Regions from separate parts of the Micromonospora sp. NPDC002575 genome, predicted to be linked through region 1. Evidence: riboswitches for the same ligand, from Rfam matches in the RefSeq annotation. Region 1 holds a riboswitch; each other region holds the start of a gene.
The links. A riboswitch is a leader RNA that binds a small molecule or an ion and turns the genes downstream of it on or off. The one in region 1 is predicted to bind cyclic di-AMP.
Positions count from the first base shown of each region.

Region 1 (8,391 bases):
CCTGCGCCGCCGGCTCGCCAAGATCTACCCGAACCACCTGCTGATGTGGGCGGTGGTGCTGGCGACCGGGGTGTGGGTCTTCGCCGACCCGGTCAACGTCCGCGCCGCGCTGGAGAACCTGTTCCTGGTCCAGGCATGGGACCCGACGCCCGGCTACTTCTACAGCGTCAACTCGGTGAGCTGGTCGCTCTCCTGCGAGCTGTTTTTCTACGTCTGCCTGCCGTTCGCGCTGCCGCTGGTGCGCCGGGCCCCGGTCGGGGCACTGTGGGCGGTGGTGGCAGCCGTGCCGCTGCTGATCGTGGCGCTCTGGCCCGGGCAGCGCCTGGTGCCGCAGGAGAGCACCTGGTGGTTCACTCAGATCTTCCCGGTCGTGCGATCCCTGGAGTTCTGGATGGGGGTGGCCGCCGCCGAGCTGCTGCGCCGGGGGCGCTGGCGCGGTCCCGGGCTCACCGCCGCCAGCGTCATCTTCGTCGTCACCTGGGTGGTCGCCGCCCAATGGATCCGCGCCGAGCTGTGGGCGGCGCTGCTCGCGGCGGCGTACCTGCTGGTCATCGTGGCCGCCGCCGACGCGGACGTGCGCGGCGCGCGGACGCCGTGGCGGTCCCGGCCGATGGTCTGGCTCGGCGAGGTCTCCTTCGCCTTCTACCTGGTGCACGTCTTCGTCATGATCACCGTTCTGCGGCTGGCCGACCGGCTCGGCACGGGCCTGCCCGGCTGGTGGGGCCCGCTGGCGGCGGTCGGCTTCCTGCTGGTCAACCTCGGCCTGGCCGCGCTGCTGCACCGGTGGGTGGAGACGCCGCTGACCCGCCTGCTCGGGCCGCCGCGCCGGCCCCGCGCCCCGGCCGCCGCCGCGCCCTGACCCGCCGCCGGCCGCGCCCCCGACCCGCCGGCCGCGCCCCCGACCCGCCGGCCGCGCCCCCGACCCGCCGGCCGGGCCCCGACCCGCCGGCGGTGGTGCGCCCCCGATCCGCCGCCGCCGGCCGTGCCCCGGGCCGCCGGCGGTCGTGCGCCACGCCACGCCGCGCCGAGCAGGTGACACGCTCGCCGGCGGTGCGTCGTGCGGCCGGCGACGGTAGCGTGGGGTGGTGCTTCCCGTCGCGCTGACCTGTCCCCTGTGGTGGGTCGCGCGCTGGACCGCACGGATGCTGGCGGCCCTCGCCGTCGTGGTCGCGTTCTCCCTGGGCACCGCGTCGCTGCCGCTCGGCGCGATGGCTACCGGTGGCGTCGAGCCCGGCCCGGCCACCGCGGCCACCGCCGTCGCGGGCTCCGCTGCCGACGAATCGGCGGGAGCCGCCGTTTCCGTGTCGGTCGCGGGCGCCACCGCCGCCGCGGACGCCGCCGGCCCCTTGCCTCCGGCCGACGCGCCGCCGCCCGCCGAGGCCGGGCCCCCGCCGGCCGCCACGCCGGCCCCGCAGCGGGTGCCGGCCGGGTTCGTCCCCACCGCCGCCGGCCCCCGCGCGCCGCCTGCCGCCTGAGCCACGCGGCGGGCCCGCCCGCCCGCACCGTCGCCGACGAACCCACCGCTGCCCCCGCCCGCCGGGTCCGGCCGCACACGCCCCGCCGTACGCGCCCCGCCCGGCGGCGGCGCGGATCCCTTTCCGCCTCCACCCCCGTGAGGTGCCGACCATGGACATCGTGCTCTACCAGTTCCTGACCGAGGTGCCGCTGGCCGCCGCCATCTGGTCGGTGCTGCTCGTGCTGGCGCTCACCGTGCTCGCCGTGCTGGTCGCCCGCCCGGAGCGGGACCGTCCGCCCGCCGCCGAGCCACCGTCCCGGCCCGCCGCCCCGCCCGCCCCCGAGGCCGCCGACCTGCGCCGGTACGCCGAGGAGGTGGCCGTGGCCGCCGCCGGGGCCGCGCAGAACGCCCGCCGCCGGCGGGCCGCCTGGACGGCCGCCCAGGACGCCGCCGAGCGGGCCTGGCAGGCGTACGACGAGGCGGAGACCGCCGCCCGGCGCTTCCGCGACGCGACCGCCCTGCCGACGCCGCACACCCCGCGTACCCCGGCCGAGTACGCGGCCCGGGAACGCTGGCTGCACCACGCCGCCACGGCGGCCCACCTGCGGGGAGAGCTGTCCATCGGGCAACTTTGCGACGTCTTCGCCCGCCGGGGCGGATGGGACCCCCGGCGGCACCCGGTGGAGCAGGAGGTCGTCCTGGCCCGGGCCGTCCGGGACGGCAGGCTGGCCCGCTACCGCGCCGCCGCCGCACGCGAGCGGGCCGCGTGGGACGACGCCGAACTGGCCGCCGAAGCCGCCCGGGCGCTCGCCGCCGAGGCGTACGCCGCCGCCGAGCGGGTCCGGCCCGCCCGGGTGCCGGCGGCCAGCGCAACGGCCTCCAGCAGGGCCCTGAAAGCCCTCGGCTGGCACCCACCCCGCTGGCACCCAGCCCAACTCGGCTAACCACCCCACCCCAACCCACCCCGGCCCGGCCCGGCGCGGCCCGGTGCGGTCCGGTGCGGCCCGGTGCGGTCCGGCGCGGCCCGGTGTGGCCCGGTGCGGCCCGGCGCGGTGCGCCGCGGCCCGGCCCGACTCGGTGCGGTGATCAAGAGATTTGCGTCATCGTGGAGATCAACCCTGACGCTTTTCTCTTGATCACCGGGGCGAGTCGGGCCGGGGTGAGGGGGCGGGGGCGAGGGGCCGGGGCGGGGGGTGGGTGGGGCGTGAGGCGGGTCACGGGTTTGGGGGATCGGGCAGGCGGAGCATTCTGTTCGACCGGGGGCGTTATTCGCCGGGGATTCGCGGCTCGTCGTCCCGTTGCGGGGCGGCTGACGTCGGATGAGTCGGCAGTCCCATTGAGTCACGTCAGTATCCGAATGGCCCGTAAATTTGCCGGCCGTTGGATGTTTAAGCAGGTGGCGGGGGGTTGGCAGGGCTTCCGTCGGCCAGTAGTGTCGGCCCGTCCGGTGCGGTACCCGATCGCAACAGGCGACGCCGCGCCGACCCGCTCAATCGTGACCATCACGAACCGGGGACCCATTGCACGTCCGGGGTGAATCCGCGGGCCACGGCCTGCGGTAGGGCGATCTTCCCGCCCGAATCCGTCAGCTAACCCGGTAGGCGGTGTCGGAAGGAGTTCCATCCTCGTGCAGCACGAACCCACCCCCCGGGTTGTTCCTCCACCACGGAGCCCGGTGCTCGCGTCCGCCGCCGTCGAGCCGGCGCACTGACCGTCGCACCCCTTCTCGTACGCCCGCCTGAGCGGGCGCCCCAGAAAGCGGACCCCATCGGCCGCGGACACGTCCGTGCCGCCGTGCGCCGACGCGCGCCCGGGGCCTCCGCTTCCGCCCCCGCCCCGTGGAGGAACACGTGAACGATCAGCTCAAGCGGCACCTGCGGCGACTCGCCACGGAACGCCCCTACCAGGTCGTCGCCGGCTCCGCCGCGGCGCTCCTGCTGGCGTCCGGCACCGGTGCGCTGCTCGCCGCCGCCGACGACGCCCCCGCCCCGCAGCAGGCCACCAGCGCCGCCGTGACCGAGGTGGCGCCCCGGCTCGACGACGCGGCCAGCCGCGCCCAGGCCCGGATCGCCGCGCCGCTCTCGGCCGCTGCCCCGCCCAGCGCCACCCCGTCGCCGAGCGCCACCTCGGCCACCCCGAACCCCGACCTGACCGCCTCGGCGACGCCGAAGAAGACCACGGCGAAGCCGGCGGCCCCGAAGCCGCCCTCGTCCAAGGTCCTCGACTACGACTACGAGGCCCAGAGCACCTACTACTACTGCGGCCCGGCGGCGGTGCGCAACGCGCTCTCCGCCACCGGCGTCGACGGCGCCCAGGACGACCTGGCCGCACGTCTCGGCACCACCGAGATGGGCACCAACTCGGCCTACGACACCACTCGGGTGCTCAACGAGATGGTCAAGGGTGAGCCGTACCGGACCCGGCTGATCCCCGGCGGCGCCGCCACCTCGGCGGAGGCGGAGCGGCTCCGGGCCGACGTGGTGAAGGCGGTCAGCGCCGGGCGTGGCGTCGTGGTCAACATCGCCGGCGACGCCACCGACGTCGACGGCGGCTGGCACTCCTTCCCCGGCGGCCACTACATCGCCGTCGTCGGCTACCGCGACTCCGGGCGCACCGTGCGGATCGCCGACTCGGCGGACCCGGCCGTCCCGGCGTACTGGATCAGCACCGCATCCCTGGCCCATTGGGCCGCGACGCGGGGCTACTCGGCCTGACACGCCCTCCCCCCGCCGGCCCCGGCTCCCTTCCGAAGGGAGCCGGGGCCGGTGCCGTCTCCGGGGAGGCCGGGGCGGGCGGGTGAAGCGGCAATTCCCGGTCGGCCGGAGGGTCTCGTGCACTGGCCCGTTCCGACGCCCGGGTGTGCGATTATCGCACTATGGCTGATGACCAGGAGTGGTGCTCCGTCGGCGAGCAGGTGCGGCACGCCCGGCTGTCCCTGGGGCTGTCACAGCAGGACCTGGCCAGCGCGGTGGGCCTCGACCGCACCATGCTGGCCAAGGTCGAGGCTGGCACCCGCCGGCTGGATGGCCTCGAACTGGCGCGACTGTCGCGCGTGCTGCGGGTGTCGATGGACTACCTGATCGAGCCACGGCCGGCTGTGCTGTCCCGGCGGGCCGCGCCGGTGACCGAGGAGGTTGGCACCGACGCCGCCCGTGCCGCCGAACGCCTGGAGATCGCCCTCGTCGAGTGGCTTCGCGACGTACGGCAACTCGTGGGGCTCGGCGTGTTGCGGACCCGTCCACCGCTCCGCTACCCGGGCACGGTCACCGCCGAGGACCAGGCCAGGCAGGCAGCGCAGTGGCTCAGGCGAGAGTGCGGGATCGACGATGGGCCGATCGACAGCATCGTCGAGGTCTGCGAACGTGCCGGCCAGTGGACGCTGGTGACCAATCTACCCGGCGACGGGGCGTCGCTGATCGAGGCTGACCTCGCCGTCGCGGTGGTGAGCACCTCGGGCGATCCTGGTCGCCGCCGGGCGACGGCCGCGCACGAACTGGGCCATCTGATCATTGGCGACGAATACTCCAGCGATCTGGGTGTCAGCGCCTCGCGGACGCACCGAGAGTCCGCCATCGACGCCTTCGCAGCGGAGCTGCTGCTGCCCGTCCAGGTGCTCGCAGCCGCGCGGAATGCCGACCGGATGACCCGGGACCAGCTGGTGGGCTACGCGGCTCGGTACCGTACCTCCTGGTTGCTGGCTCTGCGGCAGGCGGAGCAGGCAAAGGCCATCGATGCGTCGACCCGGCGGCTCTGGAGCCAGAACCGGCCCACCCGGGCCGAGTTCATGGAGGCTCTGGGCTGGGTTCCGCAGCCGGACCTCGCATCGGTGCGGGTGCCGCCGACCTACGCGCACGCGGTGATGGGGGCGTTGCGGACCGGCCGCATCACCCGAACCAGGGCTGTCGAGCTGATGCACGGCCAGATCACCGAGCCCGACCTGCCGGACGACGACGACCTGGAGATCGAGCCGTGATCCGGCCGCCCCAGACGCCCGTCCTGGTAGTGGACACCATGGTGCTTAGCCACTTCACTCTCGCCGACCGGCTCGACGTCCTGCACGACCTGCTGATCGACGCGGAGTGCTGGACAACGCAGGTGGTGATCGAGGAGCTCCGGATGGGCTCGGCCATGCGGCCCGAGCTGGCGGTGGCGTGTGAGGCGGATTGGCTGGGTGTCGCCCGCCTGGACACGCTCGATGAGATCCGGTGCTTCACGAGATGGACCTCGTTGCTGGGCGCCACGGAGCGGAACCTCGGCGAGGCGTCCGTCTTCGCTGCGGCTGAGCTGCGAGGAGGCATTGCGATAACGGATGATCGGGACGCTACGAGGGTCGCCCGCAAGAACCGGGCACGCGTGCACGGCACCATCTGGCTCCTCGCGGGAGCGTGCCGTGCGGGTAAGCAGACCGAGGCGGCTGCAGGCAGCCTCATCGAGGGGCTGCGAGCGACGGGCGCCCGCCTGCCCTGCTCCGGGTCGGAGTTTCCCGCGTTCGCCCGCCGGCACAACCTGCTGTGACCGACGGGCGGGACGCTCAGGCGGTGGGGGAGTGGGTCATCGCGTCGGCGGCGCGCGGGGTCGGCGGGTTCCAGCCCGGCTCCAGCTCCCGGCGGGCCGCCGCCAGGAACGCCTCGGCGTACGACTCGGCCGGGAAGTCGCCCAGGTAGTGTGCCCGGGTGCCCCAGCGGGCCGCCGCCTTCGGGTCGGTGTCCAGCAGCAGGCCGAGCACCTCGTCGAGGTTGCCCGCGTCGCGCCGCAGCACGTAGCCCGAGCCGGCCAGCGGGAACCGCTCGACGAACCGGTCGCCGTCGCCGGCCATGTCCGTCACCGCGTACGGCTTGCCGGAGTAGAGGTAGTCGGAGATGACCCCGGAGACGTCCGAGACGAGCGCGTCGGAGCGGTTGACGCAGTCGACCAGGGACAGCTCGCGGCTGGCCGCCGCCCCGAAGACGTGCTGCCGCCCGGTGCGGGCCCGGTCCGCCGCCAGCAGCTCCGTGAGCCGGGCGAGCTGCCGCGCCGACGCCGGGTTCTGCCCCGTGTACGGGTGGGCGCGCAGGATCACCGTCGCGCCCCGGGCCAGCAGCCCTCGTACGATCGTCTCGCCCACCGGCAGCGAGCAGTAGTTGGCGTCGGCGTGGTGCCCCGTCCAGGTCGGGGTGTAGAGCACCGTCGGGTTCGCCAGGCCGGTGGCCGGCGCGCGGCGTACCTCGATCGACTCGACCTGCGGGCGGCCGACCACGACGAACTTCTCCGCCGGGATGTCCACCCCGGCGCGGGCGTACCGGTCGATCGCGGCCCGCCCGGCCACGAAGTTGCGGTCGAACAGCGCCGTCACCGGGTTGGCGCTCGGGGCCTTGTCGCTGTCGCCGTGGTGGATCTGCACGTGGGTGAGCTGCGAGAACCGGATGCAGTGGCTGTTCTTCGCCCCGTGGTTGACGTAGAACGCCACCTTCAGGCCCGGCACCAGCGCCTCGTCCATCGCCTTCAGCGTCGGGCAGTAGACCACCGGCGCGGTGGTGGCCGCGGCGATCGGGGCCAGGAACTCCGGCTCGCGCACCATCACGAAGAACGGCCGGCCGATCCGCTCCAGGTACGGCAGCCACATGGTGACCTGGTATTCCGACCCGGGCGGGGCGGAGAAGTGCAGCAGGAACTCCGGCCGGTGCGCGCGCAGCGCCCGGGCCACCGCCGAGCCGCCCGCCCCGGGCCGGAACCGCCGCCTCGCCAGGTCCGCCGCGACCGCCCCGGCCCCCGCGCCGACGGCGAGGGCCGCCAGCAGGGCCACCGCCGCCGGCAGCGCCAGGGCGGCGGCCAGCGCCACCGCGGCGAGCAGCGCCAGCAGGGCGTCGCCCAGCCGGGCCGCGACCAGCGGGGTCCACGACCGCACGGGCAGGTTCGCCGCCCGGATCTCCAGGTCGCCGGCCTGCCGCAGCGGCCCCACCAGCAGCGTCAGCCCCAGCAGCACCAGGGCCGTCGCCGCCAGCGCCGGGTCGAAGCCGGCGTCGAGGCGCCGCGAGTAGCCGACGAGGATGCCGGCGGCGAGCAGCACCGCCTCGGCGGTGCTGTCGGCGGCCGGGCGGACCCGCCGCTCCCAGCCGGCGGCGGCCAGGGCCGCCACCGCGAGCGCCAGCCCCCAACCCGTCGCCCCGGTCAGGGCGAGGGTGAGGAACGCCAGCACCGCCAGGCCGGTGGCCGCCACCCGGGCGGCCAGCTTCCTGACCAGGTCACCACGCATGTCGCTTCGCTTCCTTCGCCCGTCGCGGTGGCCGTCGACGCCTCAGCCGGCCGTGGCCGGGGCGGACGCCGGGCTGGGCTGGGTGGGCACGCTCGCGGCGGGCAGCTCGCCCGGTGCCCGGCGTACGTCGATGACCTGCCCGGTCAGCTCGGAGATCAGCACGTCCAGCGACGACTGGGCGACGGTCTCGGCGGCCAGCAGGGTGTGCTCCGGCTCCTCGCCGAACGCCTTGGTGCGCATCGGCGTGGCGGTGCGCTCCGGGTTGATGCAGTTGACCCGTACGCCGAACTCGGCCCACTCGTCGGACAGCGCCTGCGTGAGGTTGACCAGGGCGGCCTTGGTGGCCGAGTAGAGCGCGTAGCGGGCCCGGCCCCGGGTGTACGAGCTGGAGGTGTAGAGCAGCAGCTGGCCCTTGGTCTGCTGGAGGTACGGCAGCGACTGCCGGGCGATGGTGACCGGGCCGACGAAGTTGACGTGCAGGACCCGGTCCATGGTCTCCTGGTCCATCTCGGCCAGCTCGCCCTTCTCCAGGATGCCGGCGGTGACGACCACGTGGTCGATCCGGCCGGTGGCCTCGAAGGCGGTCTTCAGCGCGGCCTCGACGTCCTCGGCGCGCTCCACATGGGTGCGCGTGGTGGAGCGGCTGAACGGGAAGACCTGCGCGCCGTGGCGGCGGGCCAGCTCGGTCAGCTCGTGGCCGATG
Region 1 is NZ_JBIARA010000011.1:170,808-179,198, forward strand. Features, by position in the region: gene ACFYWL_RS18245 (acyltransferase family protein) at 1-859, shown strand, start outside; gene ACFYWL_RS18250 (hypothetical protein) at 1,086-1,475, shown strand; gene ACFYWL_RS18255 (hypothetical protein) at 1,627-2,400, shown strand; cyclic di-AMP (ydaO/yuaA leader) riboswitch at 2,933-3,075, shown strand; gene ACFYWL_RS18260 (C39 family peptidase) at 3,295-4,170, shown strand; gene ACFYWL_RS18265 (helix-turn-helix domain-containing protein) at 4,332-5,429, shown strand; gene ACFYWL_RS18270 (hypothetical protein) at 5,468-5,971, shown strand; gene ACFYWL_RS18275 (CDP-glycerol glycerophosphotransferase family protein) at 5,988-7,688, opposite strand; gene ACFYWL_RS18280 (D-ribitol-5-phosphate cytidylyltransferase) at 7,731-8,391, opposite strand, start outside.

Region 2 (8,391 bases), on a different contig from region 1:
CTCCGGGTGCACGTGCAGGTATGCCAGGTCGCCTTGGCGCAGGGCCACCAGGTGCCCGTACGCGCCGAGGTACGGCTGGAGGTCGGTGACCGGCGTGCCGTCCCGGCTGACGGTCAGGGTGAGCCGGCTGGCCCGGCCGGGCTGGACCCCGCCGGCCAGGGTGACGGTGTAGCCGTCGACGGTCGTGGCGGTGGCGGGCGGCGGCAGCGGTCGGGCGGCGAGCGCGCCGGGAACGGTGACGTCGACGCCGAGGGTCAGCGCCGGCCCGCCGGCCGGGGTGAAGTCGGCGAACGCCCGCCAGACGCCGGGGCCGGCCAGCGGGGACGCGACCCGCCAGGTGCCGTCCGGCCCCGCCTCCGGGTGGACGTGCCGGAAGCCGGAGAGGTCCCGCCGGGCGACGATCAGGTGCATCGGCTTGTCGTGCGCGACCTCGTAGCGGGTGACCGGCTGCCCGTCGGGGCCGGTGATCCGGAAGGCGAACTCGCCGGCCGGGGCGGCCAGCGGGGCGAGGGTGTAGCCCCGGTCGGAGACGAGCAGCCCGCCGGGCAGGTGGGCGGCCGGGGCGTCCCCGGCGTCGGCGTGGGCGTCGTGGCGGGTGTCGGCGGCGGGGGTGACGGGGCCGACCACCTGGCCGACCCCGTACGCCGCGCCGAACACCGCCGCCAGGCCGAGGGCGAAACCGCTCAGCTTCGTCGCCGTGTTCATCGTGTGCCTCGACTTCTCCGCAGGGGCGGCGTCACGCGCCGACGAGGGTGTATCCGGCCTCGTCGACGGCGGCGCGCACGGTCTCGGTGTCCAGCGGGCTGTCGCTGGTGACGGTGACCTGGCCGCCCTCCAGGTCCACCTTGACGTTGGTGACGCCGTCGATCGCACCAACCTCGGTGACGACCGAGCCGGCGCAGTGCCCGCAACTCATCCCCCGCACCTCGTACGTCGTGCTGACCATCGCTCTCTCCTTCCGCTGCACCTCACGTTACCCCCGGGGGGTAATGGTGAGGCGGACCACTGGCCTGGAAACGCCAGGGATACCGGGTGGGGGTATCCGCCAGGTCGAACCGTAACATACCCCTGAGGGGTATGTTAATCTCGGTCGCATGACCGGACCCATGCCCGCCCCGACCCGGGGGTACACCGCCAGCAAGGACCAGTTGCTCGCGCGGCTCCGCCGCGTGGAGGGTCAGGTCCGTGGCATCGAGAAGATGGTCGACGAGGACCGCTACTGCATCGACGTGCTCACCCAGATCTCCGCGATCCAGGCGGCCCTGGACAAGGTCGCCCTCGGCCTGCTCGACGGGCACGCCCGGCACTGCCTGCACGAGGGCGCCGTCGAGGGCCGGGCCGACGAGATGGCCACCGAGATGATGGCCGCCGTCGGCCGCCTCATGAAGCGCGGCTGACGCCGCCGGCGCGCCGAAGGCCGCGACCGCGACCGCGGCGCGACTCCCCGGCGCGACCGACACTCGCTTGATCAACTTCATGTCGGCGACATGGGGGCATCCCGAGCCGCGGATACCCCCACCTCGCCGGCATGGCGCACAGCACGACCCGGCCGTCCGATCCGGCCGTCAGAGCCGGGCGAGGATCTTCCTCATCTGGTCGATCTCGCCCTGCTGGCTAATGGCGATCTGCTGGGCCAGCGCCTTGGCCTCGGGGTTCGCCCCCTCGGCCAACTCTTCCCGCGCCATGGTGATCGCGCCCTCGTGATGGGCGATCATCGTGCGCAGGAACTTCCGGTCGAAGTCGACGCCGCTCGCGCCGGCCAGCTTCGTCATGTCCGCCTCGGACATCATCCCCGGCATCGCGTGGTCCATCTCCGGCATGCCGTGCCCGTGCCCCGGCGCGGGCGACAGGACCGGCCGGCCCCACCCCGCCAGCCAGCCGGTCATGGTGGCGACCTCCGGGGCCTGGGCGGCCTTGATCGCGGCGGCGAGCCGCTTGACCTCCGCGTCGGCGGCGCGGGTCTCGGCCAGCTCGGCCATCTCCACGGCCTGCCGGTGGTGCGGGATCATCATCTGGGCGAACATCACGTCGGCGTCGCCGAACGCGGCCGACCCGCGCGTGGGAGCCCCGGAAGCGATGGAGCTGGCAGTGGCGGCGCCGGCGGCCGGCTCGTCGTGATTGGGCGAGCCGTGGCCGGCGGAGCCGCAGGCGGCCAGGGTGAGGACGGCGGTCAGGGCAGCGCCGGCCAGGGCAGCGCGGCGCGCGACAGTACGAGTGGTCACGGTGAATCCTTCGGTCTCGTCACGTGCGTGGGCAGGACGGGGACGCGGGTCACCGGCGGAGCCGGGCACCGCGCCGGGCCGTCCTACGTACGCGACACCGAGACCTCGGCCAGCCGAAGTCCGAGCGGGCGGGGTGGCGGGGCACGCGGTCCGGCGGGCACGCCACCGGCCTGCCTGCCGGGCGGGCCGGGTGCCCGGGCACCGGTCAGCAGGAGCACGGCGACGAGCAGGGCCACCCCGAGGGCGCCGAGCATCGCCAGGCAAACGCTCCACCCGGACGGCCCGTCGGCCCGACCACCGCCCGCGCTGCCGGGGAACGCCACAGCGCCACCCGCGCCGCCGACAAGCGCCCCGGGGACACCCGCGGCCTCGGCGTGCACCGCCGGGGCGGGGTGGCCGTCGCGTGGTGTCGCCCCGTCGTGGCCGGCGTGGGTGCCGCCGGAGTGTGCGCCGTGGCCGAGGGTGTGCATGGCGGCGAGGCCGACCAGGGTGCAGAGCAGCAGCGCGAGGCGACCCCACCGCCCGCCCGCCGCCGCCGTCGTCGTCCGCACACCACCACGCTAGAGCCTCGCCCGAGGTCGACCTGCCTCGCCTCGCCCGTGGATGCAGGGGCGCGGAACGTGGCCCGACGCGCACGCCGGATTTGCGGCCCCGGCCGGGATCAGCCGGGGGTGAGGCGGACCCTGCGGAGCAGTTGGGCGTTCAACGCCACCACGATCGTGGACGCCGACATCAGGATCGCCCCGACCGCCGGGCTCAGCGCCACCCCCGCCCAGGCCAGCGCCCCGGCGGCCAGCGGCAGGGCCACCACGTTGTAGCCGGCCGCCCAGGCGAGGTTCTGCACCATCTTGCGGTACGACGCCCGGGAGAGCCGGGCGACCGCCGCCACCCCGCGCGGGTCGGACGAGGCGAGCACCACCCCGGCGGACTCGATCGCCACGTCCGTGCCGGCCCCGATGGCGATGCCCACGTCGGCGCGGGCCAGCGCCGGGGCGTCGTTGACCCCGTCGCCGACCATCGCCACGGTCAGCCCCCGTCGTTGCAGCTCGGTGACCTTCCCGTCCTTGTCGGCCGGCAGCACCTCCGCGAAGACCTCGTCCACCCCGGAACGGAAGCCGAGGTCGGCGGCGACCGCGTCGGCCACGGCCCGGGCGTCCCCGGTGATCATCGCGATGGTGCGGATGCCCTGGGCGCGCAGCTCGGCGATCGCCTCGCGGGCCTCGGAGCGCACCTCGTCGGCGAGGGCGAGCGCGCCGAGCACCGTGCCGGGAAGGCGGACCAGGTGCAGCACGGCCGCCCCCCGCCCAGCCCAGTCAGCGGTGGCCTGCTCCAGCTCGGCGGGGAGGCCCGCGCCCAGCTCGCGCAGCAGCGCCGGGCCGCCCACCGCGTACTCGGTGCCGTCGATCGTGGCCCGCACCCCACGGCCCGGCAGGGCGCGGAAGCCGGTGGCCGGCGCGGGACCGCCGCGTTGCTCGGCGGCGGCGACGATCGCGCGGGCCAGCGGGTGCTCGCTGTCCGCCTCGACGCCGGCGGCCAGCCGCAGCAGTTCGTCCTCGCTGGTGCCGGCGACGGCCGCGACGCCGGTCACGGCGTGCTCGCCCCGGGTCAGGGTGCCGGTCTTGTCGAACAGCACCGCGTCGACGGTGCGCATCCGCTCCAGCGCGAGCCGGTTCTTCACCAGGATGCCGGAGCGCGCCGCGACCGCCGTGGACAGCGCGATGACCAGCGGGATCGCGAGCCCCAGCGCGTGCGGGCAGGCGATGACCAGAACCGTGACGGTCCGCACGACGGCCTCGTCGGTGTCGCCGAGGGCGGACCAGACCACGACCGTGACCACGGCGGTGGCGGTGGCGACGTAGAACAGCCAGGCCGCGAAGCGGTCGGCGAGCACCTGGGCCCGGCCGCTGGAGCGCTGCGCCTCGGCGACCATGCGCTGGATGCCGGCGAGGGTGGTCTCCTCGCCGGTGGCCTCCACCTCGACCCGGATCGCCGAGTCCGTGGCCACCGTGCCCGCCACCACCCGGTCGCCGACCGACCGGGCTACCGGACGGGACTCGCCCGTGATCATGGATTCGTCCAGCTCGGCGGCCCCGTCGACGACCCGGCCGTCGGCCGGCACCCGACCGCCCGGCCGGACCAGCAGCACGTCACCGACGCGCAACTCGGCCACCGGGACGCGCTCGGCGCCGCCGTCGGGGCGGACCCGCTCCGCGTCGTCGGGCAGCAGCGCGGCCAGCGCCGCGAGGGCGCCCCGGGCCTGGCCGATCGCCCGCATCTCCTGCCAGTGCCCGAGCAGCATGATGGTGACCAGCGCCGCCAGCTCCCACCAGAAGTCCAGGTCGAACGCGCCGGCGCTGGTGGCCAGCGACGCGGCGTATGCCACGCTGATCGCCATCGCGATGAGCAGCATCATGCCGGGCGCCCGGTCGCGCAGCTCCCGGACCGCGCCGACCAGGAACGGCCAACCGCCCCACCAGAAGACCGCCGAGCCGAGCACCGGGCCGACCAGGGCCCGGCCGGGGAACTCCAGCGAGTAGCCGAACCAGTCCATCACCATGTGGCTGGTGACGACGATCGGCAGGGTCAGCGCGAGGCAGACCCAGAACCGGCGGCGGAACATCTCCGGGTCGTGCCCGGCGTGCTTGTCGTGCCCGGCGTGGTTGGCGTGCGCGTCGTGGGCCATGGTTCCAACATGCCCCGCCGCCCGTCGAAACGGCAGCGTGTCGGGCACATGGCGGTATCAGAGCGCCCGGAACACCGCCATGTCGCCGACATGGTGTCGGCCGACCTGCGTTCGCAGGTGAGGGTGGCTACGATTCCGGGCGATGGGACGCGGTCCGCTCCCGGCGGCTCGTGAGGAGGGGCGGGGCTTCGGGCGGTCCTCGGGGGCGGGCGGGTCCCCGAGGGGTCGACCGGGTGTGGTCGTCCGGGCAGTCGGCCCGGATCGATCGCCCGCGACGCTGAACCGTCCGGGCCGCCGAGCCGTATCCCGCGCTGACACCGTTTGGAGATCGTCGATGGGCGCCGACCACAACCGACCCGCTCCGCCCACCCCACCGGGGGTGCGGCGGGTCCTCGTCGCGACCGTGGTCCCCCTCTTCGTGATCACCGTGATCGCGGCGGCCGTCCTGTGGCCCCGCGACGGCGGCCCGGAGGTCGACGGCAGTTCGCCGGTGCCCCGCTATCACGGCACGGTGACCCGGGTGGTCACCGAGGAGTGCCCGCCGCAGCCGGAGACGCCGGAGGGCGGCGGGCCGGGCGTCGCGGACGGCCCGTGCGGCACGGTGACCGTCCGGGTGGAGCAGGGGCCCGACGCCGGGCAGCAGGTCGAGACGCCGATCCCGACCGGCCCCGGCGCGCCCACCGTCGCCGTCGACGACCGGATCGTGCTGGTGAAACTGACCGACCCGGCCGACCCGGCGGCGAGCGCCTACAACATCGCCGAGCACCAGCGCGGCACCCCGCTGATCTGGCTGGCGGTGGTGTTCGCGCTGGCGATCGTCGCGTTCGGCCGCTGGCGGGGGGTGGCCGCCCTGGCCGGGCTCGCCGCCACCTTCGCCATTCTGCTGACGTTCGTGCTGCCCGGCATCGGCGCGGGCGGGTCGCCGTTGCCGATCGCCGTCGTCGGCTCCGCACTGATCATGTTCGTGGTGCTGTACCTCACCCACGGGGTCACCGCGCAGACGTCGGTTGCCGTCCTCGGCACCCTGGGCAGCCTGGTGCTCACCGGACTGCTGGGCACCCTGGCCACGGCGGCCACCCACCTCACCGGGTACGGCAGCGAGGACGCCACCACCCTGTCGATGTTCCGGGGCGACGTGGACCTGCACGGCCTGCTGCTGGCCGGCATCATCATCGGTTCGCTCGGGGTGCTCGACGACGTCACCGTCACCCAGGCGGCCACGGTCACCGAGCTGGCGCACGCCAACCCGGGGTTGTCCCGGTTGCAGCTCTACCGGGCGGCCACCCGCGTCGGCCGGGCGCACATCGCCTCCACGGTCAACACGATCGTGCTGGCGTACGCGGGCGCGTCGCTGCCGCTGCTGCTCCTGCTCACCGCCGACTCCCGCCCCGTGACCGAGATCCTGACGAGCGAGTTCCTCGCCCAGGAGATCGTCCGCAGCGCGGTCGCCACGCTGGGCCTGATCGCCGCCGTGCCGCTCACCACCGGGCTGGCCGCCGTGGTCACGGCGGCAGGACGCACAGCGGCGGAGCGCACGGCGGCGGGACGCACGGCGGCGGGGCGCAACGCAGCGGGGCACTCCACGGCGGGGCACACCGGCACAGGGCACCCTACGGCGGGGCACGCCGCCGCGACCCGCCCCGGCCCGGCGGGCGGCGGGGACGTGCCGGCGGCGCGTACCCGCGGGGGCGGACGGCGGACCGCGGACCGCGATCTCGCGCTGGAGGCGCTCGGCGGCGGCCGGGCGGTCGGGGGGTTCCCCGACGACCAGGCCACCACCCACCCCCCGGCCGGACGGCCGCACCGAGAAGGAGGCACGGACACCGCATGGTGACACTTCGCAGCGTGACCGATGGCGGCATCCGCCCTGAGAAGCGCATCACTGATTACCGACGGCGATTACGAAATGACGCTTTTAGTCGGCATCCGGACGTAGCTCCCCGCATGGCCTCTCGGGTAACCTCGCTGCCGGTCACCGCCGAAGGCGCGAAGCGGCGCCTGCGGTGCCGCCGCCCAATCGCCGCGAGGCGAGCCGGGGAACCAGGTGCCCGGGGTGAATCCGCGCGAGCGGTAGGGGCCGCTTCCGCCCCGAACCCGTCAGCTAACCCGGTCGGCGGTCGATGGAAGGGAACATTGTGACGGCACCCCTGCACCGCTGGTTGACACCCGTGGTGGCCGTGCTCGCTGCCCTGGCGGTCGTCGCCGGGCCGGCCGCCCCGGCGCTCGCCCTGCCCGCCGCCGCCCCCCAACCCTCGGGGCACGAGGAGGACGACGAGCCCCAGCTCATCACCGACGTGATCGAGGCGACGAACCGGGACTACGTCCAGGCCAAGTCGAAGCTCGAAAAGTCCAAGAAGCGCCAGGCGCAGCTCGCCGACGAGGTGCGCAAGGCTCAGGAGGAGCTGGACGCGCTCGCGCCGCAGGTCGGCGAGATGGCCGCGCAGTCGTACCGGACCGGGCGGGTCGGCGCGATGGCGATGCTGCTGGAGAGCAACAGCCCGGACTCGTTCGTCAAGCGCGCCTCCGCCCTCGACGAGCTGAACATGGTCAACGCCAACAAGCTGGCCGAGGTCAGCGCGGCGAAGAACCGCGCCGAGCAGGCCAAGCTCGCGCTCGACGCCGAGGTGCGCGAGCAGCAGAAGCAGGCGTCGGTCATGGCGAAGAAGAAGCACGACGCCGAGAAGGCGCTCGCGCTGGTCGGCGGCAAGGGCTTCACGGGCGGCCTGGTCAACGCCACGTCCCCGGTCGCGAGGATCGCGCCGGGCCGGTCGTCGGACGGCAGCTGGCGGCCGGAGTCGTGCAGCGAGAACGACCCCACCACCTCCGGCTGTGTCACGCCTCGCACGCTGCACGCCTACAAGGAGGTCAAGCGGGCCGGCTTCAACCGGTTCGTGGGCTGCTACCGGCCGGGCGGGCCGTGGGAGCACCCCAAGGGCCGGGCCTGCGACTGGTCGCTCCAGAACAGCGGTTTCTCCCCCTGGCACAACAACGACACCCGGATGTACGGCAACAATCTCGCCGCGTTCCTCATCCGCAACGCCGACCGGCTCGGCATCTACTACGTCATCTGGAACCGGCAGATCTGGTTCCCGGCGAACGGCTGGAGCTCCTACAGCGGGCCGTCCAACCACACCGACCACGTGCACATGTCGCTGCTCTGACGCCGCGTGCCGCGCATGCCGAGAGGGGCCGTCCCGCTGCGGGGGCGGCCCCTCTCGTCGGTTCTCGGGCAGTGGTGTGCGGCAGGCGACGGTCGTAACGCCAAGGGCTGGCGAGCGCCAGGCGGTGGGCGCCGGGTGGCGGTGAGCGCCGGGCGGTGTTGTGCGTCAGGCGGCGGTGAGCGTCAGGCGGCGGCGCGGGTCGGGGTGGCGTCCGCGGCCATGGCGGCCGGCACGGCGGCCACCGTCCGCACCCCGCCGGCACTGAGCCGGTACGACATTCCGACGACCGCGCACCGGCCCGCGTCGACCTCGGCGGCGAGCACGG
Region 2 is NZ_JBIARA010000006.1:135,336-143,726, reverse strand. Features, by position in the region: gene ACFYWL_RS12020 (hypothetical protein) at 1-705, opposite strand, end outside; gene ACFYWL_RS12015 (heavy-metal-associated domain-containing protein) at 737-946, opposite strand; gene ACFYWL_RS12010 (metal-sensitive transcriptional regulator) at 1,095-1,397, shown strand; gene ACFYWL_RS12005 (DUF305 domain-containing protein) at 1,566-2,222, opposite strand; gene ACFYWL_RS12000 (hypothetical protein) at 2,306-2,773, opposite strand; gene ACFYWL_RS11995 (heavy metal translocating P-type ATPase) at 2,884-4,905, opposite strand; gene ACFYWL_RS11990 (YibE/F family protein) at 5,240-6,739, shown strand; cyclic di-AMP (ydaO/yuaA leader) riboswitch at 6,906-7,036, shown strand; gene ACFYWL_RS11985 (coiled-coil domain-containing protein) at 7,041-8,066, shown strand; gene ACFYWL_RS11980 (carbonic anhydrase) at 8,249-8,391, opposite strand, start outside.
Region 2: another riboswitch for cyclic di-AMP. It lies ahead of ACFYWL_RS11985 (coiled-coil domain-containing protein); the one in region 1 lies ahead of ACFYWL_RS18260 (C39 family peptidase).

Region 3 (8,391 bases), on a different contig from region 1:
GTCCGCCGGCACGCCCGGCGCGGTCCGCCCACCGGGGCAGTGCCCCGCCCGCCGCCGCCGCAAACCCCCGGCGTGCCGGCCGTGCCCTCAGCGTACGGACACCACCGCCGAGCCCCGGGCGAAGTCGTCGTCGTCATCGTCATCGTCGTCCCCGGCGCCGCCGAAGCCGCAGGCCAGCATGAGTGCGAGCAGCGCGCCGACGCCGGCCAGGCCGGCCAGTCTCCGGATCATCAGGTGGTCCCTTCCGTGTCACGGGTGTGGACGCCGCCGATGCTAGGCGGGGCGGGCAACGGCGGCGAGTCGCGCGGGTGGCGGCCGGGTGGGGCACACGCCCGAAGTGCGGGGTGCGCGCAAAGGTCGGAGGAGACCGCTACCCTGGGTCGGCGACACCGGCCCCGGGCCGGTCGTCCGGCAAACAGGATCTGAAAAGTCCGGATAAGGGCAACGTGTTTTGCCCTGATCCACGAATTGCTCATCCCGAGGGGTGGCGACCGAGGCCATCGGAGGAATACTCTCGGTCGCGGCCCGCGTACTGATGAGGCGCCCGTCAACGGGCGAGTGGAGGTGCTCGCGTGAGCCTGTCGATCGTGAAGTCGGTTCTTTCCGGTGGTGTCATCGAGATCGCCCCGCGCGGCGAGATCGACGTCGACACCGCGTACGAGGTGCGTGAAGCCATCGCCGAGGTGCTCACCAAGGGCCGGCCCGCCCGCATCGAGCTGAACATGCGCCTCGTCACCTTCATCGACTCGGTCGGCATCAGCGCGATGGTGGCCGGCTTCCAGACCGCCGAGGTCAGCGGGGTGAAGCTGATCGTCACCGAGCCGAGCCGGTTCGTGCACCGGCAGCTCTGGGTGACCGGCCTGCTCGGGCTGTTCGGCGCCCCCGAGCCCTACCTCGCCGGCACGGCCACCCCCGAGGTGCTGCCGGGCGCCTGACGAGGCCGCCGACGCTGGTTTCCGGTGCCGGGGCGGCCCGACTCTTCCCCCACGCCCCCGGGTGGGGGACGATCGACGGATGCCCCGGCGCGACAGCTTCCAGTACTCGGTCCAGGCCCGCTGCCCGCGGGCCGAGGCGGTGGCGCTGCTCAGCGACCCCGCCCGGCAGACCGAGCTGCATCCGTTGATCACGCGGGTGCGCCGGCTGCCGCCCCGGCCGGGCGCCCTGGCCAGCTACGCGATCACCGACCAGCTCGCCGCCGGGCCGCTGCGCTTCGGCGTGACATACCAGGCGGACGTGCTGGTGGTGACCGACGACGAGATCGTCACGGTGGCCCGGCAGCGGCCCTCCACGACGGTGCGTAATCACACGCGGCTGCGCGACGAGCCGGACGGCCTGCTCCGCGTCGACGTGGAGATCACCCTGGCCGCGCCGACGCCGCTGTTCACGTACGCCTTCCGGCAGGCCCGCTCGGCGCACCTCGGGCTGGCCCGCCGGCTCGGCGAGGTGCTTGGTCGCACGGCGTAGCGCCCCGGGCGGCCCGCCCCGACGGGGGAGGGCCGCCCGGGGCGGGCGCGGGTCAGATCACCGACAGGTGCACGTGGTTGGTGTGGTCGCTGGACGGGTCCCCGTTTCCGCCGCTGTACGCCTTCCAGCCGCTGCTGGGCAGCCAGATCTGCTTGAACCAGATCACGTACAGCACGGCGAGCCGGTCGGCGTTGCGCACGAAGTACGCCGCCAGGTTGTTGCCGTAGGTGCGGTCCCCGCCCGTGGCCACGCCGCCGAAGCCGCCCTTCTGCGCGGCGAAGTCGCAGGCCCGGCCCTTCGGGTGCTCGCCGGAGCCACCGGGCCGGTAGCAGGAGACGTACCGGGTGAAGCCGGCGGCCTTGGCCTGGTTGAGCGCGTGCAGGGTGCGCGGGGTGATGCAGCCGTTGGCCGGGGTGGGATCGTTGACGCTGCACGACTCCGCCGGCCAGGAGCCGTCGGCGTTGCGCTTCGCGGGGGTGGCGTTCGCGCTGGAGGAGCCGCCCGGGCTGGACCCGCCGCCGCTGCTGCTGGCCTTGTTGTTGGCCACGGTGAGGGCCCGCTCGGCCTGCTCCTTGCGCTTGCCCATCAACGCGACCTGCTTGCGCTGCTCGCGGATCTCGCCGTCGAGGGCCTGCCGGGTCTTCGTCGCCTCGTCCCGGGTGGTCAGCAGCTCGCGCAGCGCCCGGTCCTCGTTCGCGGCGATCGTGTCGAGCGCGGCGGCCCGGTCGAGGAACCCCTCGGGGGAGCTGCTGTCGAGCAGCACCGAGGCGGCGGTGAGCCGGCCCTTCTTGTACGCCACCCCGGCGATCTCGCCGACCTTGGCGCCCCGGGTGACCAGCTCGGCCTCGACCGTCTTGAGCTGGCCGCCGAGCTGCTGCTGCCGCTTCACCGACCGGTCGAGGGCGGTCTTGGCCTCCAGGTAGCCCTTGCTCGCCGCCTCGAGCTGGGCGCGCAGGGCGGGCGTGCCGCCCTCCTCGTCGTCGCCGGGTGCGGCGAGCAGGCCGACGGGCGGCGCGGCCCCGGCCGGCGTCACCGGCGCGACCCCGAGACCGACGGCGAGCGTCAGCGCCAGCGCCGCCGCCACCCGGGCGGCGATCCTTCCTACAGGTGCCACTACTGGCATGTGCGTGTCCTTCCGTCAGCCGCCGACCGGGTTAGCTGACGGGTTCGGGACGGAAGATCCCTACCGCTCTGGAGCGGATGCACCCCACACACATGGTTCCCCGGCTCGCCCGCGGGCGATTAGGCGGCGGCCACCACAGGCGCCGGAGGGCGCCGCCCGGCGATGGCCGGGGCCGAGCCTACCGGTGCGTGTGGGGCCAGCGCTGCCTCCGTGACGGAGGGTACGCGGATGAAACCTGTCAAGTCGGCCATTCGACCGCGAATGTCGCGAAAATTGATGGCTCTCGGTCTCACCAGCCGGCCGGCCCGCAGCCGTCGCGGGACGCTCCGGGCTCGACCTGCAACGTGGCGTGCTCGATGTGGAAGTCCTCGTGCAGGGCGGTGCGGGCGGCGGTCAGCACCGCGCCGACCTCCGCGCCGGGCGCCATGGTCAGGTGCGCCGAGGCGACCTCCATGCCGGAGGTCAGCGTCCAGACGTGCAGGTCGTGCACCTCGACCACGCCGGGCACGGCGGCCAGCCGGTCGTGCACGGCGGTCACCTGGAGGTGCTCCGGCGCGGCCTGCACCAGGATGCGCACCGCGGCCCGCCCGAGCCGCCAGGTGCGGGGCAGGATGAACACGCCGATCGCGACGGCCACCGCCGGGTCCGCCCACCACCAGCCCGTGGCCATGATCAACACGGCCGCCCCGATCACGCCGACCGACCCGAGCAGGTCGCCCAGCACCTCCAGGTACGCCCCGCGCAGGTTGATGCTCTCCTTCGCCCCGCTGCGCAGCAGGGCGAACGCGGCGACGTTGGCGAGCAGGCCCAGCACCGCCACCACGAGCATCGGGCCGGTGGTCACCTCGGGCGGGTCGCCGAAGCGCCGGACGGCCTCGACCAGGACGTAGACGGCGACGCCGCTGAGCAGCAGGGCGTTGCCGAGCGCGGCGAGCACCTCCAGCCGGTAGAGCCCGAAGGTGCGCTGCGGGTCGGCGGTGGCCCGGCGGGTGGCGGTGATCGCGGCGAGCGCCATGCCGATGCCGAGCACGTCGGTGAACATGTGCCCGGCATCGGAGAGCAGCGCCAGCGAGCCGGTGCCGAGCGCGGTCGTCGCCTCGACGATCATCAGCGCGGCGAGCAGCGCGAACGCCGCCCAGAGCCGCCCCGAGTGGCGGGCCGACACGTTCGCCGCCCCGTGGTGGTGGTCATGCCCTGCGCCCACGCCCACACCCTCCGTCCGTGACCCCTCGACCGGCCCAATCTATGCTCACATCGCAATATGTGCAAGTGATCGACAGCGGTCCGGCCAGGGCACGGCCGGGGCGGGCGGTCAGCCCGTCGGGTCGATGGTGACGAGGCGCTGGGTCGCCCGGGACAGCGCCACGTACAGCGTCCGCACGCCCGAGCCCGGGTCGGCCCGGATCTCGCCCGGGGCGACCAGCACCACCCCGTCGTACTCCATGCCCTTGGCCTGGAGGCTGGTCACCACCTGCAGGCGCGGCGCGGCCCGGCCCGCCAGCCAGCCCGCGACCTCGTCGCGGCGCGGCACCGGCGTGATCACCCCGACCGTGCCCTCCACCTCGCCGAGCAGGTCGCCGACCGCCGCGACGGTCGCCGCCGCCAGCCCGGCCGCCGGCACGGTCAGCTCGACCGGGGCCACGCCGGTGGACCGCACCGCCCGGGGCAGCGCCAGGTCCGGGTAGAGCCGGCGGATCTCCGCCGCCGCCACCGCGAAGATCTCCGCCGAGTTGCGGTAGTTGGTGGTCAGCTCGAACTCGTGCCGCCGCCGGCGGCCCAGCGCCGCGTCCCGCGCCCGGGTCAGCTCCTGCGGGTCCCCCGTCCACGCGGTCTGCGCCGGGTCGCCCACCACCGTCCAGGACGCCAACCGGCCGCGCCGGCCGATCATCCGCCACTGCATCGGCGACACGTCCTGCGCCTCGTCGACCACCACGTGCGCGAAGTCGCGGTAGTCCTCCGGCCGCTCCCGGGCCGCCTGGCGCGCCGCCCGCTGCCGGTCGGCGTGCGTGCTCAGCTCGCGTACGCCCCCGGCGAGCTGGAACGGGTCGCGCTTCGCCCGCTTCGGCTGCACCGGCTTGCCCAGCAGCGCGTCCAGCTCGTCGAGCAGGGCGATGTCGGCGATCGTGAGCCCCTCGGCGTCCAGCGTCCGGTACGCCTCGACGAGCAGGCCGACCTCCGCCCGGGACAGCACCCCGGCGGCGTACCGCCGCAGCCGGTCGGGACGGGCCAGCCAGCCCAGCACGTGCCGGGGATGCAGCCGCGGCCACCACGCCTTGAGGAACTCGCGGAACTCGGGCCGCTCGGCGATCTCGTCCTCGAACGCGCGCTGCTCCGGCAGCCGGCCGATGCCCAGCCGCCGGGCCTGGGCCCACAGCGCCGCGAACACCCCGTCGAAGCCCGCCCGGCGCGACTCGTTGCGGCGGGCCCCCCGGCCCAGCGCCCGGTCCCGGATGCCGTCGAGCTCCCGGCGGTCGAGCCGCAGCAGCTCGCCCCGGTAGAGCAGGCGCAGCTCGCCCGGCCCGCCCGGCACCGCGTCCCGCGCCGCCCGCTCCAGCACCCGGCGCATCCGCAGCGACCCCTTCACCGCCGCCACCTCCGGCGGGTCGGTGCGCGTCGCGCCCATCCCTGGGAACAGCGATCCGAGCGAGCGCAACGTCGCCGTCTCCTCGCCCAGCGACGGCAGCACCGAGGCGATGTACTCCACGAACACCGCCGACGGGCCCACCACCAGGATGCCGCCGCCGGCGTAGCGGCTGCGGTCGGAATAGAGCAGGTACGCCGCCCGGTGCAGGGCCACCGCCGTCTTGCCCGTGCCCGGCCCGCCCGAGACGATCGTGACCCCGGAGGCGGGGGAGCGGATCGCCTCGTCCTGCTCGCGCTGGATCGTGGCCACGATGTCCCGCATCCCCCGGCCCGTGGCCCGGGACAGGGTTGCCAGCAGCCCGCCGTCGCCCACCACCGCCATGTCCGGCGGGGCCGCCGCCGGGTCCAGCAGGTCGTCCTCGATCCGGGTCACCCGCTCCGCCGCCGAGGAGATGGTGCGCCGCCGCACCACGCCCAGCGGCTGGGCGGGCGTCGCCTGGTAGAAGGCGGCGGCGGCCGGGGCCCGCCAGTCGACCACGAGGGTCTCGGCGTCCTCGCCGCGCACCCCGAGCCGCCCCACGTGCAGCACCTGCCCCTCCCGCAGGTCCAGCCGGCCGAAGACCAGCCCCTCGTGTTCGGCGTCGAGCACGTGCCGGCGCTGGGCGGCGTGGAAGACCATCGCGTCCCGCTCGACGAGCGCCCCGAAGTTGCCCACCCGGGCCAGGCGGTAGCCGTCCTTCTCGGCCTGCGCGGCAAAGCGGCGCAGCTCGGCGAGGCGGGCGTACACCCGGTCGAGGTGCCGCTGCTCGGCGGCGATCTCCTGCTCCAGGGTCGTGCGGTCGGTCAACGTACGGGCTCCTCGCAGACGGCGGCGTCGGCCGCGCCAGGGGCGCGGCGGCGCGCCGGGGTGACCGGGTGAGGGTACGGCCAGCAGCCGACGGCTTCGCGGGGCCATGCCGCCGCCGCGATCCACCCCACGTCCCGGGCGGCCCCTGGTCAGCGCCGGCGCGGCCCCGGTCAGGTCCGGTGCGGCCCCCGTCAGCGCCGCGCGGACGCCTCCCGCGCGCCCGCCAGCGCCCGGCCCAGCACCTCGGCCAGGGCCGCGTTCACCTGCTCGGGCCGCTCCATCATCAGCATGTGCCCCGCGCCCGGGCAGACCGTCAGCGCCGTCGCCGGCAGGGCCGCCGCGATCGACTCGGCGCACGGCGGCGGGGTGAGCCGGTCCCGGTCGCCGACCAGCGCCGCCGCCGGCAGGTGGGCCAGCGCCGCGAGGGTGTCCAGCCGGTGCTGGGCCCCGATCGACGCCCGGAACCCGCCGATCGAGCGGAGCGTGGCCCGGGCCACCGCCGACGTGACCAGCCGGATGTCGGTCGGGTCGCAGCGGTCGCCGAAGAGCATCCAGCGGATGCTGGGCCGCAGGGCGCGCAGCAGCGCCCGGGGCGGACGCCACGCGCCGCAGCGGGCCAGCACCCCCGCCCCGGTGGTCTCGGCCAGCCGGATCAGCCGGGCGATGCGGGGGGAGAGGCCGTACACGGTGTGGGTGTGCCCCTCGGCGGTGGTCGAGACGAACACCAGCCCCGCCGCGCGGGCGGCGAAGTGCCCGGGGTGCCGGTGCGCGTACTCCATGATCGTCATGCCGCCCATGGAGTGCCCGGCCAGCACCACCGGCCCGGCCGGGGCGACTGCGTCGAGCACGGCGGCCAGGTCGTCGCCGAGCTGGGCCAGGGTGGCGGTACGCAGCGCCATGCAGCCGGACCGACCGTGCCCCCGGGCGTCGTAGGTGACCACCCGGACCCGGTCGCCGAACCGCTCGCGCAGGGCGGCGAGCTGCCGGTGCCAGCTGCGCCCGTCCAGCGTCCAGCCGTGCAGCAGGACAACGGTGACCTCGGCGTCGGCCGGCCCGGACGCCTCCACGTGCAGGCGCACGTCGTCTGCGAGCCGCACCTCCACGTGTTCCGGCATCGCCGCCTCCCCTCGGGCCGCCACGGAAACGTCACCCCCGGGTGACCCGGCGGTAACAAACCGACTACCCGCCATGACATCACGCCAACCCTGTGCAAGGAAGGGCCCCTTCTTAACGCCTGCGGTAGAGAAGGGTCCCCTTCTCACGCACCCGCGGCCCGGCGGCGGGGCGCGGCCCGGCGGGCGCGGGCCGGCGGAGGCGGGCCGGCGGAGGCGGGCCGAGGTGGGGGCCGCGGACGCGGCCCGGCGGAGGTGGGGCGGGGGCGGGCGCAGACGGCGAACCGCCCGCCGGGTGGCCCGGCGGGCGGTTCGGTGTGGCGCAGGTGAAGCGGTTGGCGCAGGTGAAGCCGTGTCGCGGGCGGGCTCAGCCGCCGAAGACGCCGGCCTCGGCGAGGCGCTTCTCGGTGGCGTCCCAGCCGTGGTCCGGGTGGGCGGCGGCGAGGTTGTTCAGCTCGGCCCGGATCTTGGCGGCGTGGCCGGCGGCGGCCAGCGTCCGGATCTCCTCGACGAAGGCGTCGGAGTCGGTGCGCAGGTGCGCGGTCTTGCCGTTGGTCAGGTTCCGCACGTAGGCGTGCTTGCCGCCGTTGAGCGGGATCAGGTACTTGAACTCGCCCAGCACGCTGAGGGCCCCACCCTGGCCAGCCTGGCCGGCCCGGACTGACGCGCGCGCGGTCTTAGAGGTGTTGCTCGCCACGGAGGTACTCCTTGGAGACGTACGGGAGGACGGGAACGTCCGGGGGCTGTGACGGGTGACGCCCGGGAAGACCTCGACCCGTCGAAGATGTGCGCGGCACAAGCCGCCGAGAGAACTGTACACGACCACGATGCCTGGCCGGTCACCGTGACTGTCACCAGGACACAACCGGGGCCACCGGCCCGACATTCCGCCCCGGCCGGGGCGGCGAATTCTGCGATTCCCTGGCGCACCATCCGTCCCACCAGTCATCATGTGTTCCAACAGCCACTCGGGTGTCGAGGTCGTAGGGGAAGACGCACCTCGCTCTCCGGGAGGTCACCGTGCCAACGCGTGGCGTCGTATACGTCCACTCCACCCCGCTCGCCGTGTGCTCACACGTCGAGTGGGCGATCGCGCGCGTCCTCGCCGCGCCGGTCAACCTGCAGTGGACGGCCCAGCCCGTCGACCCCGGCGCCCGCCGGGCCGAGTGCGGGTGGACCGGTCGCCCGGGGACGGGCGCCGAGCTGGCTGCTGCCCTCCGGCAGTGGCCCATGATCCGTTTCGAGGTGACCGAGGAACCCAG
Region 3 is NZ_JBIARA010000021.1:39,478-47,868, reverse strand. Features, by position in the region: gene ACFYWL_RS25790 (hypothetical protein) at 88-231, opposite strand; gene ACFYWL_RS25785 (STAS domain-containing protein) at 573-935, shown strand; gene ACFYWL_RS25780 (SRPBCC family protein) at 1,015-1,464, shown strand; gene ACFYWL_RS25775 (coiled-coil domain-containing protein) at 1,517-2,587, opposite strand; cyclic di-AMP (ydaO/yuaA leader) riboswitch at 2,592-2,723, opposite strand; gene ACFYWL_RS25770 (cation diffusion facilitator family transporter) at 2,877-3,791, opposite strand; gene ACFYWL_RS25765 (HelD family protein) at 3,900-6,017, opposite strand; gene ACFYWL_RS25760 (alpha/beta fold hydrolase) at 6,209-7,132, opposite strand; gene ACFYWL_RS25755 (hypothetical protein) at 7,497-7,826, opposite strand; gene ACFYWL_RS25750 (DUF3145 domain-containing protein) at 8,150-8,391, shown strand, end outside.
Region 3: another riboswitch for cyclic di-AMP. It lies ahead of ACFYWL_RS25775 (coiled-coil domain-containing protein); the one in region 1 lies ahead of ACFYWL_RS18260 (C39 family peptidase).

Region 4 (6,006 bases), on a different contig from region 1:
CCCGGCGGTCGGTTGCGAAGGAGTCGGTGCCGGTGGCAACCATGCCCCCTCATCGTCATGCCCCGGAACGGTCAACCGCTCGCCCGGGTGGTGCCCGCCGTTTCGCACGCCGCCTGCTCACCCTGGTCGCGGCGGTCGCCGTCGGCGCCGGGACACTGACCGCGCCCGCGTACGCCGAGCCGTCGGTGGACGAGATCGAGGCGCAGATCGACAAGCAGTGGGAGCAGCTTGAGCCCACCATCGAGCAGTACAACAAGGTCCGCGCCCAGCTCAAGGTGAACCGTGAGAAGGCGGCGGAGGTGCAGAAGAAGATCGAGCCGCTGGCGCTCGAGACAGAGCTGGCCATGAACCGCGTCGGCGACCTCGCCTCCCGCTACTACATCTCGGGCCCGTCGCAGGACATCGGCGCGCTGCTGGTCAGCACCAAGCCGGGCACCCTCGCCGAGCAGCTGACCATTCTGGACCGGCTCGCCGCGCAGGAGCGCAGGCAGGTCGAGGGCGTGCTCGCCGTCCGGGCGAAGTACGACACCGAGAAGCAGAAGCTCGACACGCTCATCGCCTCCCAGGAGAAGCAGACCAAGGAGCTGGCGGCGAAGAAGACCAAGATCAACGCCGAGATCAAGCGGCTCCAGGCGTCGATGCCGAAGACCGTGGTGTCCACCGAGGGCTGCCCGACGGTCACCGGCGTGGTCAGCTCGGCCGCCCGCACCGCCATCCGGACCGCCTGCGCCCAGGTCGGCGACCCGTACGTCTGGGGCGCCACCGGCCCGAACTCGTTCGACTGCTCGGGCCTGACCCAGTACGCCTACAAGGCCGCCGGGATCCACCTGACCCACTTCACCGGCGCCCAGTGGAACGAGGGACGCGCCATCCCGCGTTCCGAGGCCCGCCCCGGTGACCTGGTGTTCTTCTTCAGCGACCTGCACCACGTCGGCCTCTACATCGGCAACGACAAGATGGTGCACGCGCCCCGGGCCGGCAAGCCGGTCAACGTGAGCAGCATCAACACCATGCCGGTGGCCGGCTTCCGCCGACCCGGCTGACCCGGACCGGCCCCCGCGAAGGCCGCGCCGCGCAGCACCGCCCGAAGGCCCCCGGTCACCCGACCGGGGGCCTTCGGCGTGCGGCGGGCATCGAAGCCGACGAGGGGCCTGTACGGTGTGTCACGGCCCGTCGGGTTGCGAAGCGATGACGCCCGTCTCTACTCTGGCCAATTGTCGGCCGGTAGCTGCACCGCCCAGCCGGGCGGTGACGGTGCGACACCGCCGAGTCGCCTCCGGGCGAGCCGGGGACCCAGGTACGCCGGGGTGAATCCGCAGCGGCGCTGCGGTAGGGCGCTCTCCCTTCCCGCCCGAACCCGTCAGCTAACCCGGTAGGCGGTAGAGGAAGAAGGAGAACGGAGCCCGGTGGCACACCATGCCCCGCGGCGCCCGTCACGCCGGACGGCCGACGCCGACCGGATGCCGGCTGCGCCGCGTACCCGCTGGTCACGCTGCACCACCGCCCTCGCCGCCCTGGTCGGCGTCGCCGTCGTCCTGACCGGCGCACCGACCGTGGCCCACGCCGACCCCTCGGTCGCCGAGATCGAGCGGCAGATCGACGAGGACTGGAACAAACTCGAACCGCTCATCGAGCGGCACAACGCCACCCGCCAGGACCTGGCCGCCAAGCGCAGGCAGGCCGACGCGCTCGCCGCGCAGATCGGGCCGCTCCAGCGCCAGGTGGACGAGGCGATGAGGAAGGTCGGCGGCCTCGCCGTCGAGGCGTACAAGGGCGACAACATCTCGGTGGTCAACGCCCTGCTCGGCAGCCGCACGCCGAGCCAGATGATGGGGCAGTTGGAGCTGCTCGACCGGTTCGCCCAGCGCCAGCAGCACGACGTCCAGGCGGTCGTCGACCTCCGCGACGAGCTGGCCGCGAAGAAGCAGCCCCTCGACGAGATGGTCGCCCAGCTCGCCCGCACCGAGGCCCAGCTCGCCGCGAAGCGGAAGCAGATCAACGCCGAGATCGACCGCCTGCAGAAGCTGCGGCTGAAGGTGTACGGCAACGGTGGCGGCGGCCCGCTGAAGCCCGCCCCCTGCCCGGCGTCCTACCCGGGTGGCGGCGCGGGGACGGCGGTGAAGTTCGCCTGCGCCCAGATCGGCAAGCCCTACGTCTGGGGCGCGGAGGGCCCGAACTCGTACGACTGCTCGGGGCTGATGCTGGCCGCCTGGGCGAAGGCCGGCGTCTCGCTGCCGCACAACGCGGCCCAGCAGCGGTCGGTGACCGCCAGGGTCAGCCGCGCCGACCTGCGCCCCGGCGACCTGGTGTTCTACTACTCCGACCTGCACCACGTCGGCATGTACGTGGGCGGGGGCTGGGTGGTGCACGCCTCCCGGGCCGGCGTCCCGGTGAAGATGAAGCGCGTCGACGACGGCCCGATCCACAGCTTCGGCCGCCCCTCCTGAGGTGCAAGGAGGGGCCCCTTGTTAACGCATACGGTCGAGAAGGGGCCCCTTCTCACACCCCTGTGGCGGAGGGCGGCGCAGCGCGCCCCAGGAGGAGCGGGGCGTCCAGCGGAGCGGGGCGTCAGCGGGTCGGCGTCAGTGGGGCGGCGTCAGCGGGTCGGCGTCAGCGGGGCGGCCAGGTGCGCCAGTTCTGCCAGGAGCGGCTCGGGGTAGGGCCACGCTGGCCCTGGTAGCGCGAGCCGTAGACCGCCGAACCGTACGGGTGCTCGGCCGGCGACGACAGCCGGAAGATGCACAACTGGCCGATCTTCATGCCCGGCCAGAGCGTGATCGGCAGGTTCGCCACGTTGGACAGCTCCAGCGTGACGTGGCCGGTGAAGCCCGGGTCGATGAAGCCGGCCGTGGAGTGGGTGAGCAGCCCCAGCCGGCCCAGGCTCGACTTGCCCTCCAGCCGGCCCGCGAGCTGGTCGCCGAGCGAGATCACCTCCAGCGTGGAGGCGAGCACGAACTCGCCGGGGTGCAGCACGAACGGCTCGCCGTCGGGCACCTCGATCATGGAGGTCAGGTCGTCCTGCTGCACGGACGGGTCGATGTGCGTGTAGAGGTGGTTGTTGAAGACCCGGAAGAGCTTGTCGAGGCGTACGTCGATGCTCGACGGCTGCACCAGGGTCGGCTCGAACGGCTCCAGCGCGAGCGTGCCGGCCTTCAGCTCGGCGACGAGGTCGCGGTCGGAGAGCAGCATCGCAACACCATAGCGAGGTGGGTCGGCGGGCCTGGTCAGCGGGGCTGGTGAGCGAGCCTGCGAATCGGGTGCCCGACCCGCGCGTCGCGCTTCGCGTGTCGTACAGGTGTTCGATAGGATGTCGGCATGGCTTCCTGGTCCGAATTCGCCGCTGACGAGCCACGACTCGCCGACGGGATCCGTCACCTCATGCAGCAGTACGGGCCGGGCTTCGGCTACCTGGCCACCGTCCGCGCCGACGGTGGGCCCCGGGTGCACCCGGTCTCCCCGGTGATCACCGACGAGGGGCTCTTCTGCTTCGTCGTCGACTCGCCGAAGCGGCGCGACCTCGAACGCGACGGCCGCTACGCGCTGCACTCCTTCCCGCCGGAGGACAGCGACGACGAGGCGTACGTGGCCGGGCACGCCCGACCGGTGACCGACCAGGCCCGGGTGGCCCGGCTCGCCGAGATCGGGCGGGCCGCGCCGCAGGTGGACTGGCGGCTCTTCGAGTTCACCGTCGACGTGGCGATGCTGGCCCGGCGCGGCGACGCCGGCACCGTTCGCCCCGGCGAGGCGACCGACCGGCCCGCCGTGCAGGTCTGGCTCGACCCCGGGGCCGCCGACGCCGCTGGCACCGCCTCGGGCGGGGGCGCTGTGGGCGTACCGGATCGGCGGTCGGCCCTCGGCGGGCGCGGTGCCCATCGTGCGGCGGCCTGACCCCCACAGACGCCGGTGCCGGCCCGTCGGGAGACGGAGCCGGCACCGGGGCGATCAACAGCAGTGGTACGTCAGGGGGCGCGGTAGGCGTCCCACGCGGTCAGCATCCGGGCCGCCTGGCCGGCGGTGAACTGGTACATGCACGTGTCGTAGGTGTAGTCCATGAAGTTGGTGATCGGGTCCAGCCCGGCCGCGGTGCAGGTGTCCCGGCCGGTCGGGCACTGGTACGCCGGCGAGGCCTCCGCCGGGGTGTCGCTCACGCCGTCGCCCGAGCCGGAGCAGCCGCCCTGGAAGGTGTGGTAGAGGTTCAGCCAGTGGCCGACCTCGTGAGTGCCGGTGTCGCCCTGGTTGTAGTTGGTGGCGGTGCCGCCCGGCAGCGACTCGCCCAGCACGACGACGCCGTCCATGTTGTCCAGCCGGCGCTTCGGGAAGGTGGCCCAGCCGAGCAGGTCGTCGCTCAGCTCGCCGAGGTAGACGTTCAGCGTGTTCTTGCCGCCCTCGCGCAGCGAGCTCTTCATCGAGCGCTCAGCCGAGGAGCCCTGCACGATCGGGTACCACGCCGGGTTGGTGACCCGGTTGATCTTCTGGAGCTGGAAGCTGAAGGCGGTGGCCGCGCCGCCGGTGGCACCGCTGTAGGACTGGTTCAACACGCTGATCTGCGAGTTGATCATCGAGTCGGGGATGTTGCCACCGGCGCGGGTGCTGTCCTCCTGGATGACGTGCACGATGACCGGGATGGTCACGGTGGCGAGCGCCGCGGCGCCGGCGCCGACCCGGAAGTTTGCCCGCTCGCGCAGGGCGGCGGCGAGGTCGGCCTCCCGCTCGCGGGTCTCCTTCGCGGTCAGTTCGTTCGGCTCGTGCTTGGCGTGCGCGCCGGCCTTCACCCGGGCGTCCGAGTGGACGTCGGCCGGCTCGGCGCACGCTTCGGTCGGGGCGGCGGAGAAGGCCGAAGCGGCCGGGACGACACCCACGGCGGCGGTGCTGAGCAGCAGCGCGAGGGTCGTCGACGCGACGCCGGCGGTGCGCCGGGTCAGCAGGTTGGGACGGAGTCCCATGGGCCCACCTCTTTCTGGCGGCGCGGCAGGGGGTGTGTCGCGCCGTGGCTTGAACGTGCGGGAGACGTTACAACCGATCGAGAGATTTGAGAATGGGCATATGTTGCCGCGGTGAAAATCCTACGCACCATCGATGGCCTGCGGATCTTGGTCGCCGGGGTGTCGGCGTGGTCGGGATGGTGGAGCACGTGAGGGGGTGCCTGGGTGCAGGCGGCGACGGCGTCGGGTACAGTGGGTCCGCCTGCGGGTGTAGTTCAATGGCAGAACATCAGCTTCCCAAGCTGACAGTGCGGGTTCGATTCCCGTCACCCGCTCCACGCACGAAGGCCCTGGTCAGGACGCAAGTCCCGAGCCAGGGCCTTCGAGGTTTCAAGGTCAACGATCATGCGGCGTGCCATTGGCGTGCCATTAGCCCTGTTGGCCGTCGCTAGGAGTTGGGGCGGCGAGTAGCTCGACCAGCACTCCCCAGTGCGCGACGCGTCCGCGGTGCTGCCTTGCCTGAAGCATGAGGTTCGCCACCACCAGCGATGGGTCGCTGTCTGGGATCTCAACCTTCAGGTTCTTTTGGATCCATGACCTGACCTCGCTCCACCTGTAGAACATGGTGCCCTCGCGGGCGGGGTTGATCGGAGGTGGGAAGGTGCCCGGCCCTCGATCGCCCGTGGCGTATCGCCGCACAGACTCTCTGCTCTGCCCGATGCGACCGGCGATGTCGGCAAGCGTCACCAGATCTTGATCGAGTACACGAAGCGCGGTCAGGCCAGCGTGGTCGAGGGTCTTGACTGCGGAGGTGATCGCGTCCGCCATCGTGCTGGCCTCTCGATCGAACTCTGCGATCGGAAGGCCGTTCTCTGTGCCGAAGGCCGCGTCATCGCAGCCTTCGGCACAGAGAGTGTCCAGTTCATCATCGGTAGGCTGCCGATCGAGCACCAACGTGAATACGTGCGTTGTCATGGCCTACCTCCCTTCGCCTCACATGGTCGCGGAGGTTCCCGCGTAGGGTGAGGGGTGGGTGTGGATCTCCGTGAAGCGGTCGAGCTGCTTCGCGTGGGTCCCAGGGTTG
Region 4 is NZ_JBIARA010000004.1:59,711-65,716, forward strand. Features, by position in the region: gene ACFYWL_RS07915 (NlpC/P60 family protein) at 27-1,043, shown strand; cyclic di-AMP (ydaO/yuaA leader) riboswitch at 1,254-1,394, shown strand; gene ACFYWL_RS07920 (NlpC/P60 family protein) at 1,461-2,447, shown strand; gene dcd (dCTP deaminase) at 2,611-3,189, opposite strand; gene ACFYWL_RS07930 (pyridoxamine 5'-phosphate oxidase family protein) at 3,316-3,888, shown strand; gene ACFYWL_RS07935 (zinc metalloprotease) at 3,960-4,943, opposite strand; tRNA gene ACFYWL_RS07940 (tRNA-Gly) at 5,187-5,260, shown strand; gene ACFYWL_RS07945 (helix-turn-helix transcriptional regulator) at 5,352-5,897, opposite strand.
Region 4: another riboswitch for cyclic di-AMP. It lies ahead of ACFYWL_RS07920 (NlpC/P60 family protein); the one in region 1 lies ahead of ACFYWL_RS18260 (C39 family peptidase).